DNA from 2 places in the Sodalis sp. RH16 genome. Region 1 is predicted to be linked to the other one. Evidence: predicted binding sites of a transcription regulator. Region 1 holds the regulator's gene; the other holds the start of a gene.
The links. Region 1 encodes Fur, which represses iron uptake genes when iron is present. Its sites were predicted from a motif close to ATAATAATGAGAACNACTATCAA; they were not measured.
Positions count from the first base shown of each region.

Region 2: fhuF (siderophore-iron reductase FhuF) is a predicted target of Fur. The motif match lies at 4,796-4,818, and genes of this name have one in related genera.

Region 1 covers NZ_CP178737.1:3,293,895-3,301,368, reverse strand. The annotation lists gene pgm (phosphoglucomutase (alpha-D-glucose-1,6-bisphosphate-dependent)) at 1-482, opposite strand, end outside; gene seqA (replication initiation negative regulator SeqA) at 510-1,037, opposite strand; gene ACL2XJ_RS15200 (alpha/beta fold hydrolase) at 1,242-2,018, shown strand; gene ybfE (LexA regulated protein) at 2,154-2,453, shown strand; gene fldA (flavodoxin FldA) at 2,623-3,138, shown strand; gene fur (ferric iron uptake transcriptional regulator) at 3,469-3,945, shown strand; gene alsR (transcriptional repressor AlsR) at 4,475-5,362, shown strand; gene alsB (D-allose transporter substrate-binding protein) at 5,383-6,321, shown strand; gene alsA (D-allose ABC transporter ATP-binding protein AlsA) at 6,374-7,474, shown strand, end outside.
Region 2 covers NZ_CP178737.1:1,341,088-1,348,561, forward strand. The annotation lists gene ACL2XJ_RS06125 (TonB-dependent receptor) at 1-1,742, opposite strand, end outside; gene fhuB (Fe(3+)-hydroxamate ABC transporter permease FhuB) at 1,926-3,899, opposite strand; gene fhuD (Fe(3+)-hydroxamate ABC transporter substrate-binding protein FhuD) at 3,896-4,786, opposite strand; gene fhuF (siderophore-iron reductase FhuF) at 4,912-5,640, shown strand; gene ACL2XJ_RS06145 (SDR family NAD(P)-dependent oxidoreductase) at 5,733-6,491, opposite strand; gene ACL2XJ_RS06150 (LysR family transcriptional regulator) at 6,625-7,474, shown strand, end outside.

The DNA.
Region 1 (7,474 bases):
TTGGGCGGATTATATTTGATGCCGCCGTCTTCCGGCGGATTGTGCGAAGGCGTAATCACGATACCGTCCGCCTGGGGACCGCCGCGGCGATTATGGACCAAAATGGCGTTAGACACCGCGGGCGTCGGGGTGAAGCCGTTATCCTGCTGGACGATGATATCCACGCCGTTGGCGCTCAGCACTTCCAGTACGGAAATAAAGGCCGGTTCGGACAGGGCGTGGGTATCTTTGCCCACATAACAAGGCCCGGTAATACCCTGTTTTTGACGTTCTTCCGCAATCGCCTGGCTGATGGCCAGGATGTGGGCTTCGTTGAAACTGTGGCGCCCCGCGCTGCCGCGATGGCCTGAAGTACCGAATTTCACCGCATGGGCGGCATTACCTGGCTCGGGCCGCAAAACATAATATTGCGAGGTCAACTGCGCCACGTTAATCAAATCACTTTGCCGGGCGGGTTGTCCGGCACGGGGGCTATTAGCCATCGGTGCTTCTCCATTGGCTGTCGTTTATCAAATGGTGCCGCAAACTTTATCTGTCAGTTCCACCGGGAACTGCATAGCCAGCATAATGTGTTCTACCATACCCCGTTTACGATCGGTGTTGGTATTGGTAATAACCCAGTAGGGCGTTCCCGGCACCTGCTTAGGTTTAGTATGGCTGCCGTTTTGCAATAATGTGTGCTCATCGCCGGCAAAATAGGTCCGGGTACGGCCGCGCAGCACGTCCGCCGCTTCGGAGAAATCGGCGGGCGACAAGGAATAAAGGGTGGACAGCACCAGTATGAAACGCTCTACCGCCTTGTTTTGTTCAGCATAGACGTCCGAGAGCAATAATTCACGCATCGCCCTGACGCGATCCCGGGCCGGGGTCGAGGCTTCCGTTTTTGCCGGCGCGGCGGATGCCGGACGGACGGGCTCATTGGCCTGGGGAGAAAATTTCAGCATCCGGCGCAGGATGTCCGAGGCGCTTTCGCCGATATGCTGGGTGTGGCTGGCAATAAAACGGTAGAGGTCTTCGTCGAGTTCGATTGTTTTCATCTTTATCCGGGGGCTTTCTTCTCTTAAATCAATCAACAGGATTATACAAGCTAAACCGGCCCCGCGAACAGCGCTAGTATCCGGCTTTGGCATAAAGTCGGAATTTCCCCGACGGCGATGCGGGGATTGATACCCTTTTTTGCGGCGCAGGCGTCAATACCTCATGATACGCTAGTCGCCTTTGCTGTCGACACGAGGATCGGGATGAAATTACATTATCGTTTGCAACCGGCCCGGCAACCGGGAAACGCTTTGCCGGTGGTATTACTGCACGGCCTGTTCGGCAGTTTGGACAATCTGGGCGTACTGGCGCGCGCGCTGGGGGAAAATCATGCCACCCTGCAAATCGATCTGCGCAATCACGGCCTTTCGCCCCACGACGACGAGGCCGGTTATGGCGCCATGAGCGGGGATGTGGCGGCCTTGCTTGACGAATTGCAATTGGGGAAATGCATCATTATCGGCCACTCCATGGGGGGCAAGGTGGCTATGGCGCTGTCGGCGCTGATGCCGGATCGCATCGCCGCGCTGGTGGTGATTGATATCGCGCCGGTGGCCTATCCCACCCGTCATCACGACCCGGTATTCGCCGCCCTCAGACGGGTGGAGAAGGCGGGAGCGGCGCAGCGTAGCGAGGCGGCGCTGCTGATGGAACAGGATATCGACGATAAGGACACTATTCAGTTCTTATTGAAATCCTTTTCCCAGGGCGCGTGGCGATTCAATATCGATGCATTATGGGAAAACTATCCGGCGCTTATCGGCTGGAAGGAAATACCGCCCTGGGACGGGCCGGTATTATTTATCCGCGGCGGCCTCTCCCCCTATGTGAAGGAGGAGTACAGCGAAGCCATCCGGCGGCAGTTTCCACGGGCGCGGGCCCACGTGGTGGCCGGCGCGGGCCATTGGGTGCATGCCCAAAAGCCTGAAGCGACGCTGCGCGCCGTTGTGCGGTTTCTGGCGGATTCCCTGGGGAGCTAGCCGCGACCGGCCGGTTTACCCATCCGGCAGTGTTAATCATTGTCGTTTATCACCGGGGTGGGGTAATATGGCTTGCTATGTTTACCGGCAAGGACTTACCCGCCCGCTTTTGGATGCACAATCCCTTCACGACTTATGGCAAAAGAACAAACGGACCGCACCACCCTGGATTTGTTTATCGATGAAAAACGCCCGGGGCGCCCGAAAACCAACCCGCTTTCCCGTGATGAACAATTGCGAATCAATAAACGCAATCAATTGCGCCGGGACAAGGTGCGGGGTCTGCGCCGGGTTGAGTTAAAAATCAATGCGCAGGCGGTGGCTGCATTAAACGAGCTGGCTTTTCAGCACGCTCTCTCCCGCAGCGAGCTGATTGAACAAATCCTGCTGGCCGAATTGGAACGGCATCAGGATGCCGCCGGCAAGGAAGATTAAGGCCGGGCTCGCCGTCCGGGACCGGAAAAGACCGGCTTTTGCGATAAAACTCCGGTTGAACGAGTTTCTCCCGCTGTGAGGGTCTGCTATTATTGCACGATTATTTCCCGAAAAGCCGGTTGATCGTCTGGTAAACCATATCCTTAATATTTAAGAGGTTTTCAAATTCATGGCAAGCGTAGGCATTTTTTTTGGCAGTGACACCGGCAATACCGAAAATATTGCCAAAATGATTCAAAAGCAGCTGGGCGCCGATGTTGCCGAAGTGCATGACATTGCCAAAAGCAGCAAAGAGGACCTGGAACAATTCTCCACCCTGCTGCTGGGCATTCCCACCTGGTATTACGGCGAAGCGCAATGTGACTGGGACGACTTTTTCCCCACATTGGAAGACATTGATTTCACGGGAAAACAGGTAGCGCTGTTCGGCTGCGGCGATCAGGAAGACTACGCCGAATATTTTTGTGATGCCATGGGCACCATTCGCGATATCATCGAACCCCATGGCGCCACCATCGTGGGTCATTGGCCTACCGCCGGCTACCATTTTGAAGCATCGAAGGGTCTGGCGGACGATAAGCATTTTATCGGTTTGGCCATAGACGAAGATCGCCAGCCAGAGCTGACCAATGACCGCGTGGACGCCTGGGTAAAACAAATCAGCGCCGAACTCAAGCTCGGCTGAGCCGCCGCCGGGTTTCCCGGCTAAACCCGTGCCGTCCATAGCGTTGACGGCCGGTTGAAGCTGTTGATATATAATTCCTTTCAAATCGATAGATACAAGTTTTTAACTTTCATCCACAAAGCAGTACAATAGCCTGGCGGTTAGACCGATTTTAATGAAATGTGATAAAACTTGCCTCACCTTAAACAGACTATCATTGTAAAAAGGCCGCGGTTTTCATTTTACACAGGCAGTCCTATAATGAGACGGCGTTACATTTTTCAGGCCGACCATTGTTATAGGCTACATTAGCCTACAATCAAATTATCAAAGCAACAGGACTAAACCCGCATGACTGACAATAATATTGCATTGAAGAAGGCCGGCCTGAAAGTCACACTTCCCAGACTTAAAATTCTGGAAGTGCTGCAAGATCCGGAATGCCATCACGTCAGTGCGGAGGATCTCTATAAAAAACTGATCGATATGGGTGAGGAGATTGGTTTAGCCACCGTTTATCGCGTACTGAATCAGTTTGATGACGCCGGGATCGTCACCCGCCATAATTTCGAAGGCGGTAAATCCGTTTTTGAACTGACGCAGCAACATCATCACGACCACCTGATCTGCCTTGATTGCGGCAAGGTCATTGAATTTCGTGACGAGTTTATCGAAGCGCGCCAACGGGATATCGCTAAAAAACACAATATCAAACTCACTAATCACAGTTTATATCTTTATGGCCATTGTGAAGTCGGCAATTGCCGTGAGGATGAGACCCTGCACGATCATGATGTTGACGAAGCGGTGCACAGCCTTAAAGAGTAACCATAGCGACACCGGGCATCGTTCAAAGCTTGAAAACCACTGCTGAAACGGGTGGTTTTGGTTATTCCGCAAATTGCCGATGGCACCTGGACTGATGCCGCCCCGTTTCTTATCCCGCTGCCGTTGATTCTTTCACTCCATTCGCTCCTCAGCCCCTTCATGCCGGCCAGGCGGCCACAGCCCGTTGAGCCTGCGCCGTGGAATCGCATCAGCAAAAGAAACTTCACGAATTAAAATTTATTATAAATATTTAAAACAATCACACACCCATCAATTCTCATTCCTGCTGTTCAAATCCACAAGCGAAAAAGAATCTTCGCTAAAAATACATGTTACCTATTGTATTACAATAATATTTTATTCGTAAGGCTTCGGTGTCGTTTCCACGGCGCCATGAGCAATGTCCGGCATTACTTTTACAAAAAGCACCAACTTTATAAATTATTTTAAAACGTGAAGTATGCTGCATATTTGTTATGCATCCTATGTTGATATAGTGCCGTCAGCAATGATAATCAGAGAGCTGAAAATGACTGAATCGGAACTGAACGGCGCCATGCCCCGAGGTATCGGCATCGCTCCCTATCTTCGCATCAAGCAAGAAGGGATGACCGAAAATGAAAGCCGGATCGTGGAGTGGTTTTTAACGCCAGGCAATCTTAGCCATATTTCCGGCATTAAAGAGGTGGCGCAAAGCCTCGGCATGTCGGAAGCCATGATTGTCAAGGTGTCGAAAATTCTGGGCTTCAGCGGTTTTCGGCAGCTTCGCAGCGCGATTGTCGAATATTTTGATCATGCGGATCATGATATTACCGCCGAACTGTCGCCGGATGACAGTCCGGAGGATCTGGTGAATAAGGTGTTTAACCTCACGGTACGCACCATCGTTGAAGGACAGGCCATTGTCGATGCGCAGGAGATCCAGCAGGCCGCCCGCTGTTTTTTCAATGCCCGCCAGCGTGAACTCTATGGCGTCGGCGGCTCGAATTCAATTTGTACCGACGTTCAGCACAAATTCCTGAAAATCGGCCTGCGCTGCACCGCATTCCGCGATGCCCACCTGATGATGATGTCGGCATCCCTGTTACAGCCCGGCGATGCGGCGCTGGTGGTGTCCCATTCGGGCCGCACCACCGATCTCAAGCGGGTGGTGGAAATTGCCAAGGACAACGGGGCGAAAATTATTTGCATTACCCACAGCAGCAATTCAGCCATAGCGCGGCTGGCGGATTTCAACATCTGTTCACCGGCCCCGGAAACGCCGCTGCTGGGCAGGAATGCCTCGGCCCGTATTCTGCAATTGACCCTGCTGGATGCGTTTTTTGTTTCGGTAGCCAGGCAGGATATTGATTTAGCTAATAAAAATTTGGAAAAAACCAGTGCCATTACCCAGTACCTGAAGCGTGATTATAAATAATTCTCTCTTGGAGATAAAAAATGAATAAATTCATTAAATTTGTCGGCAGTGCGGCCTGCGGGTTGATGTTGTCCACCGTGGCGGCCCGGGCGGCAGCCGATTACGCCGTCGTATTGAAAACCCTGTCCAATCCCTATTGGGTGGAAATGAAACAAGGCGTTGAGCAAAAGGCAAAGGAGCTGGGTGTAACCGTCGATATTTTCGCATCACCCTCCGAGGGGGATTTTCAATCGCAATTACAGCTGTTCGAGGATTTGACCAATAAAAATTATAAAGGCATCGCCTTTGCGCCTTTATCTTCGGTAAACCTGGTTATCCCGGTGGCCAAGGCCTATCAGCAAGGCATTCACCTGGTGAATCTCGATGAAAAAATCGATATGGACAGCCTCACCAAAGCCAAAGGCAACGTGGAAGCCTTCATTACCACTGATAACGTTACCGTCGGCGCCAGCGCGGCCAAATACATTATTGGCAAACTGGGTAAAGACGGCGGCGACGTGGCCATTATTGAAGGCAAGGCCGGCAATGCTTCCGGTGAATCGCGCCGTGTCGGCGCCACCCAAGCGTTCAAAGCCGACAGCAATATCAAACTGGTCGCCAGCCAGCCGGCGGATTGGGATCGCATCAAGGCGCTGGATGTCGCCACCAATGTCCTGCAGCGTAATCCCAAGCTCAAGGCGTTTTACTGCGCTAACGATACCATGGCAATGGGGGTAGCCCAGGCGGTGGCCAATGCCGGACAAACCGGACATATCCTGGTGGTGGGCACCGACGGGGTGCCGGAAGCCCGTAAGATGGTTTCCGAGGGAATGATGACCGCAACCGTAGCGCAAAACCCGGCGGAAATCGGCGCCAACGGCCTCGCTATTTTGGTGGACTCGGTTAAATCCGGAAAGCTGATAGCATTGAATGCCCAGCCTAAAATTGTCACCGTGGATTCAATATTAGTGACGAAATAATCCCGACAAATAGCGATTAAATCTGCATAACATGCATACGCCGGAGAGTGATATGACCGCGCCATATATTAAAATGGAAGGGATCGCTAAAAGTTTCGGTCCCGTGCAGGCATTAAAATCCGTTGATTTTGAAATCTTCACCCATGAAATACATGCGTTATTGGGAGAAAATGGCGCCGGCAAATCAACCCTGATGAAAATTCTCTCCGGCATTTATGAACCGACGGCGGGTAAAATCACCATTGATAATATTGAATACAATAGACTGGATCATAAAATAGCCGCAAAGCTGGGTATTGGTATTATATATCAGGAGCTGAGCGTTATTGATGAACTTACCGTGTTGGAAAATCTGTTTATCGGCCGATTGCCGGTTAAAAGGACCCTGGGATTTAATCGGGTAGACTGGCAGGAGATGCGGACCAAAGCGGCCATCATGTTATTGCGGGTAGGATTAAAAGTCAGGCTGGATGAAAAGGTGCGTAACCTTTCCATCAGCCAAAAGCAGATGCTGGAAATCGCTAAAACCTTAATGCTGGATGCGCGGGTTATTATTATGGATGAACCCACCTCTTCATTAACCTATAACGAGGTGGATTATCTTTTCCTGATAATGAATCAGCTGCGGCAAGATGGCACTGCCATCGTCTATATCTCCCATAAGCTGAACGAAATCCGGCGGATCTGTAACCGGTTCACGGTCATGAAAGACGGCAACAGCGTGGCCTCCGGACGGGTCACCGACGTTACCAATGACGATATCGTTCGGATGATGGTGGGGCGGGAACTGCAAAACCGGTTCCGCGCCATGAAGGAGAGCGTCGGCGTGGAGGATGCCGACACCATTTTTGAAGTCTGCGATATCACCAGCAAAGACAAACGCCGGGTGAAACATATCTCCTTTACGGTGAAAAGAGGCGAAATCATGGGGTTTGCCGGCCTGGTGGGCTCTGGCCGCACGGAATTCATGAACTGTATTTTCGGGGTGGAGCCCACCAGTACCGGCCGGGTTAAGCTGCATAACGTGGAAATCACGCCCTCGTCGCCCCTGGACGCCTTGAAAAAAGGCATGGGGTATATTACGGAAAGCCGACGCGAAAACGGATTTTTTGAGAATTTTTCCATCGCCCAGAATATAGCCATCAGTAAAAGC
Region 2 (7,474 bases), 2.0 Mb from region 1:
GCCGCCAGCGAACCGGCGATGCGGCCGTAATCCACTTTCACGCCCACTTCGTTCTGCTTCGAGGTCTCGATGCCGGTCACCTGGCCGCCGTTGACGACGACGCCGGAGCCATAGCTGGCGCCGGCGGTTTCGCCGGATTGCAGCGCTTCAATATGGTTGGCATAGAGAGAGATATGCTGCCAGGGCTTGACTACGAGGCCAAAGGCCGGCGTCACCTTGGTTTCAGTGAACTTGCTGGACTCTACGCCGGTGTAGTCATAATTGCTGACATTGACGCTCTGGCGCCGCAGGCCGCCGATCAGCTGCAGGCGATCGTCCAGCATGGAAAGGGAGTCCGACAGCGACACGCCGCTGTTAAAGGTGCGGCTGGTGGTGCCTGGGTCCCCCATCCTGCCGCCGGCATAGGTGGCGTCGGTGGGCTCATCCACATAGCTCGGATCGTAAATATTGGTGGCTATGCTGCTGGACGATATCTGGTAAGCCGTACGAATCCGAGTCCAAACGCTTGAATAGCCCAGATTGACATGGTGGGTGATAAAGCCGGTGTCGAATTTGCCGCGCACGCCCGCCTGGCTGGAGAAGCTGTCGCTGAAATAAGGCACCCTCATCTGGCCCATGGTGGCGTCGCCGTTATCGTCAAAGGGTGTGGGGGAAGAATAGGAACCGTACTCATGGGTGTGGTTGCCGCCCACCGCGCCATAGACCGTCCAGTCGTTGGTTAAATCATACTCGCCGCGCAGGGCGCCGAACTGGCTTTCGGTATCGGTAAAAGCCCATTTCTGGCCGTAATTGGTGGTGGCGGAGGGCGGCTTGAGGATTTCATCCAGGCCGGTGGTGTAGACCACTGAACGGGCGCCGTGAATGGTTTGTTTTTCAGCGCCCGCATCCAACGAGGCGCGGAAACGATCGCCGCGATAATCCAGGCCGATGGTGCCCAGCGTCAGGCGGCGATTTTCATCGTCAATCGCCGTTTCGCCTTCGCGGTGCACACCGCTGACCCGTACGCCCCACTGGTTGTTATCGCCGTAACGGCGCGCCACGTCAAAAGAGCCGCCAATTTGTGATTTGGAGGTATAGTCCAGCGAAACGCGGTTCAGCGGCTCGTCGCCGGCGCGTTTCGGCTCGATATTAATGTTGCCCCCCACGCCGGTGCCCCCCGGCGGTACGCCGTTGAGAAATGCGCTGGCGCCTTTAAGCAGCTCTACCCGCTCCGCTATCTCGGTAGCGACGAACTGGCGCGGCAGCACGCCATAAAGCCCGCCATAGGAGATATCTTCACTGGCGAGCTTAAAGCCGCGGATATTGAAGATTTCCTGAGTACTGCCGTAGCCGTAGGCGGTTTGCACCGAGGCATCGTTACGCAACACGTCGCTGATGGAGCGGGTCTGCTGATCCTGCATCAGCTTGGAGGTAAAGCCCACCACGCTAAAGGGCACGTTGCTCGCATCCTGCTGTCCGAGAAATCCCACACGTCCGCCGTTGGCGATAGGGCCATCCAAAAACGCCGGTACCAGTTGGTCGCCGCCGGCCCTGAATTCATTGTTGGGAGATGCCACCACGGTCATGGTCTCTCCCTTCGACGCGGAAGCGGCGGTGGTAGAGGTCGCTGTGGAGGTTGTATCCGCCGTCGTGGCGGCAAATACCGGCAACATCGTGGTCCCGCAAGCGGCACCGATAATCACAGCCAGCAAACGCGGCAGGGCCCCCGATGGGGCGGGAGTTGAAACAACGGCAGTACGCATGTGCAAACCTTAAGCAAACAATAATGAGAATGATTCTTATAAGAGTTCATGATTATGCGTAACGCCATTTTTTTTGCAAGCAATTATTTATATTACTAATGGATCATTGCGTCAGATTAACTTTTTAACGGCGAGTGAAAAACGTTCTGTCCGATCCATCCTGCGTGCTGCGCCAGGCACGCCCTACCCCGCCGGCCTGCGCAAGAGATAAATGAAGTAGGGGGCGCCGAAAAAGGTTGCCAGCAAACCGGCCGGTATCTGGTAGGGGAAGAGAATAATCCTGCCGCACCAGTCTGCCGCGATCATCAGCATGGCGCCAAGCAACCCGGCCACCACTAACTGCGGCAGCGGCCGGCGAAATCCCAGCAACCGCGCCATGTGCGGCGCCATGAGTCCGACAAAACTCAGCGGGCCGACATTGAGGGTAGCGGCGGCGATCAGTCCCGCCGCCAGCAGCAAAATGGCCGCCCTGGCCGGTTTCAGCGCCACCCCGGCGGATCGGGCGGTAGCGCCCCCCAGAGGCAGCAATGCCAGCCAGCGGCGCAGCAGCGGGGTGGCCGCCAGCAATATTACCGCGATAAGAGCGGTCCATAGCGCCTGGGCGCCGCTGACTTTGTAGGTGGATCCGGATAACCAGGTCAGGACCGACGCCATACGCGGATCGTTGCTGATCAGCATGAGCGTCAGCAGCGTGGAAAAAAGCGTGCTCAAGGCGATACCCACCAACAGCAAGCGGCTGCCGGAAAACCCGCCGCGCTGCGCCAGCAGCATAATCAGCAGCAGCGTCGCCGCCGCGCCGAGGCTACCCGCCGGCAATAGCCAGACGAAAGCGTCTCCCGGCACCAGCAGCAGCATCAACACGATGCCCAGCGCCGCTCCGGAGCTGATGCCCAGTACTTCCGGGCTGGCCATGGGATTACCGGTCATTTTCTGGATCAGGGCGCCCGCCGCCGCCAGCATGGCCCCAGCCGCGCCCGCCGCCAGCACCCGCGGCCAGCGCCAGCGCCACATCTCCGCCAGCGACAGATACCAGCCATGGTCGGCACGCCCCAGCGCCAGCGCCAGGCCGGCAAGCAGCAACAGCAACCCCACACCCCAAACCGCCCCGATCCAGGTCAGTCGCCGTTCGCGGCCCGGATGCTGAGTACCGTCCTCAGGACCGGCAACGCTGTTGCGCAGCCTGGGCAGCAGCCATAACAGCAGCGGCGCCCCCAGCAACGCGGTGGCGGCGCCGGTGGGTATGTCAAGCCACCGGCGCGCCAGCATGATCATCATCTGATCGCTGAAAAGCAGCAGCAACGCCCCCAACAAACAGGATAGCCACAGCCGTTGCAACAGGCGGCGCGCCCCCAGCATCCGGGCCAGCAGCGGCGCGAATAGACCGATAAAGCCGATATTGCCGGCGGCGTTGACCAGAAATGCGCTCAGGACAATGGCGATGCCCAGGCCGCCGACACGGGCGGTAATTAATCCCAGGCCCAGATTACGGGCGATACCGTCGTCAAGCCCCATCAACATCAGCGGCCGCAGCATCAGCAATACCAGCACCAGTCCGATAACCAGACGCGGCCATAAAAAGCTCACTTTGCTCCAGTCCTGCTGATTGAGCATGCCGCTGCTCCAGAGGAAAATGCCTTGCAGACGTTCATAGTTAAGCAGCGACAGCAGGCTGCGGGCGGATCCGCAATACAACCCCAGGACCAGGCCCGCCAGAATCAGGGTGACCGGCGACAGGCGCCGCCCCCACGAGACACCGAACACCAGTCCGCCCACCGTCAGCGCGCCGAGGATAGTGGCCAATTGCCGGGTGGATTCGCCGCCGGGCAGTGCCCAAAGCATGGCGACGGTCAGTCCCAATTGCGCTCCCGCCGTAACCCCGAGAGTTGTGGGCTCAGCCAGGGGATTGCGCAGGATCTGCTGAAACAACAGTCCCGCCAGGCCGAGGCCGGCCCCCACCAGCAACGACAGCACGGTGCGCGGCAGCAAGCTGTAATGAAACAGCATCTCGTCGATGTTATCTACATGAGGTTGCCAGGCGGCCTGCCGCCAAAGATCCACCGGCAGCTGCTGCGTCAGGTTCAGACCGGTGAGCGCCAATGCGGCCAAGGCCAGCAGCAAAATCAGCAGCGGAGAATAAGGCGAAGTCCTGGCGCTCATGCCGTTTTCACCAGAGACTGCTCAAGCAGGCGGCAAAACCGCATGGCGGCGATGGTGGCGCCGAAAAACCACACCGCCGGGACAGTCTGCCATTGCCGCTCCCGCACAAAGGGGATCACCTGCCAGAGCGGCGACAGTACGACATCGTCGAGGGGATCTTCATCGCCGCGGCGAAAGCACAATCCGCGAACATCCTTTAATCCGGCCAATTGTTCAAAACCCACGGTTGCGCTGCCCCAGCGGTTGACTTCTCCATGCCAGGCGTTGGTCACACCGACCCGATCCATGATCTCCTGGAACATGCTGCCTTTACCCAGCACCATAACGTGCTGGCTGTCCAGAAAGGTGAACAGCAGTACCGGACGGCTGACAACGGAATTCAGCCGCCGGCGCGTTCGGGCCAGTTGTTCCTCAACAACCTGCAGATGTTGCCGGGCCCGATCCGCCAGGCCCAAGTACTCCCCCAGCGCCAGCACATCCTGCCGGGCGGTGGTGAAAGGCAGTCCCGGCGTTTCCTGAACGGGAAAAGACATCACCGGCGCGATGGACGCCAGGCTTTCCGCCGCCGGACCATAGCCTTTGGTCAGTAAAAGCAGCGAGGGCCGCAGGCGTTGCAACGCTTCCATATTCGGCTCGGTACGCAATCCCACATCCTTCACCGATAGCGCCAGCGGGGGTTCAACCACCCAGTTGCGGTAGTTGGGGGCGTCGGCAATCGCCTGCGGGGTGACGCCGAGGGCCAGCAATAACTCAGTGGGACGCCATTCCAGGGCGATTATCCGCCTAGGATCGAGCTTTTCATCGGCGGCAATGGCGGCGGAAAACCACCAGGGCAGGGTCATCATGCCCATAAGCAGCCGGCGGCGGTACTCATCATGAGTTTGCATAAAATTTAAATATTAATAGTTATCATTACGATTTTAATCGCCTATTATGCGCATTCGGAGAGTGACTGCAAGCAACTCGCCTGCCTGAACGCCTTTCCCTTGGTTTAAATCAACAAAGGAAACACATGCATCCTGACGAAAAAATGCCTGGCCGGGCGTGCGCCGCCGAGATAACGGAAAGCTTTTTACTTGAGGCGCCCGCGCAGACAAAAGTTTATAGCGCACTGGATTTATGTGCGCCGGAAACGGCGCAGGCAGTGGTTGAACCGCTGTTGAAAAAATATGAGGGGGAAGACCCGGCGGCGGTGATCTCCATCTGGTCGCAGTGGTACTTTGCTCTTTTGCTGGCGCCCTGGGCGCGTATCAATATGCTTTACGATTGGCAATTGCCGTTTTTGCCGCACGATATCCGCTTTACCCAGTCCGAAAACGCGGTGCCGGATCGGTTTATCCTGGCGGATCACGGCTGCGCCGCGCCGACGGGTCCGGCCCGGTTCGATGCCTTGATCCACCGCCATCTGGCGCCGGTGTGCCAGACATTTAGCCGACTAGCCGGCATCAAGCCGGGATTGTTCTGGAATAATGCCGGCATCCGTCTGGCGCACGGTTTCACCATGGCGCAAGAGCAAGGGGCGGACATTACCCGCGCTGACGATTTTCTGGCGGCGCGCACCCTGCCGGATGGCGCCCCCAACCGCCTCTATCAGCCGATGCGGGAAATACCGCAGCCGTCGGGACCGCCGAAAATCATCCGCCGCCTGTGCTGCCTGCGCTATAAGCTCGCCGGTCTGGAATATTGCCCCGGTTGCCCACTGGTGGAAGCGCGGCAGCGCAGGACCTGTCGAGGAAATTAACCGGTACGCAGCTGCAGATTCCGGTCAAGTTCCCTGGATAACGCAACGGTTTTACAGATGCGGGTCAGGTTCAACGGAACAATGCAGCGGTTTTACAGGAAAATACCGCCGGAAGCCTCGATTCTTTGGCCGTTGATCCAGCCGTTGCCTTCCGCCAGCAATGAGGCCACCGCGGCGCCGATATCATCCGGCAGCCCTACCCGACCAAGGGCGGTGGCTGACGCAATCTGCCGGTTTATTTCCGGCGTATCCCGCACCATGCCGCCGCTGAAGTCGGTTTCGATGGCGCCGGGGGCAAGAGTATTGGCGCTGATGCCGCGATCCCCCAACTCCTTGGCCAGATAGCGCGTTAACACCTCCACTCCCCCTTTCATGGCGGCATAGGCGGATGAACCTGGGAATGAGAAACGGGCCAGGCCGGAGGAGATATTCACGATCCGTCCACCGTCGGCAATCAGCGGCAGCAATTTCTGGGTCAGGAAATAAGGTCCTTTTAGATGAACCTTGAACATGAGTTCAAACTGCTCCTCAGTGGTTTGTGCAAAAGCGGCATGCAAACCGACGCCGGCATTATTGACCAGAAAATCGAATTGATTGCGGGAAAATTCAGCGGATAAAACCTGCCCCACTTTGGCGGCGAATTCCCCAAAGCCGGCGCTTTCACCTACATCCAGCTGCACCATGGCCGCTTTACCGCCAGCCTGTTTGATCTCGTCCGCCAGCGCCCGCGCCTCGTCGGCCTTGCTATGATAGGTGCCGATGATATCAACGCCCTGGCGGGCCAGATGTTGCGCGATGCTTTTGCCCAGCCCGCGGCTGGCGCCGGTGATCAATGCAATTTTATGACTCATGGTTATTACTCCCGCTAATGGGTGAATACATTATTATGGCTCGGATAACAGTTTATTAGCCGGACAGCGATAGATAAATCCGCCAAAACCGGAAATACTGTTCGCTATGACAGAACAATAGCGAGCTAAATCGATGGTAAACAAACTGGAGCTGCTGCGCAGTTTCGTGCGGGTAACCGAACTGTCGAGTTTTACCCAGGCCGGCGAGAGCCTGGGACTGCCGAAGTCAACGGTGTCCGAACATATCCAGCTGCTGGAAGCCCTGGTGGGCGCCCGCTTGCTGCATCGAACCACCCGGCGCGTAAGGGCGACACAGGATGGGTTGGTACTGTATGAGCGCAGCCTGGATATGTTGTCGAACATGGACGAACTGGAGGGGTTGTTTCGCCAGGACGGCCTGGTGCTGACCGGGCGCCTGCGTATCGATATGCCCGCCGGCTTCGCCCGTTCCCTGGTGCTGCCGCATTTGGGGGAATTCATGCAACGGCACCCGCAGGTGCAAATCGAGATCAGCTGCACCGACCGCAGGGTGGATATCGTGCGTGAGGGGTTTGATTGCGTACTGCGCGTGGGTGAATTAACCGATGCCACCCACGTCGCGCGCCGCTTAGGTCAACTGCCGATGATAAATTGCGCCAGTCCGGCCTATCTGGCCGCCCACGGCACCCCCCACACCCCGGAAGAGCTTGCCGGGCATTATCTGGTTCATTACGTGTCGGTATTGGGCACCCGGGCCGAGGGATTTACCTACCTGCGGCAAGGCAAGCCGGTGGACCTGGAGCTGCCGGCCATGGTAACGGTAAATAATGTCGACGCCTATAACGCCGCCTGTCTGGCCGGCCTGGGGATCATTCAGGCGCCGTCCATCGGCTTGAGCGAACATGTAGCCGCCGGGCGTTTGGTTGCCATCCTGGCGGATTACCCGCCGCCTTCTATGGACGTCTCGTTGCTGTACGCCCATCGCCATTATCTGCCCCGACGCG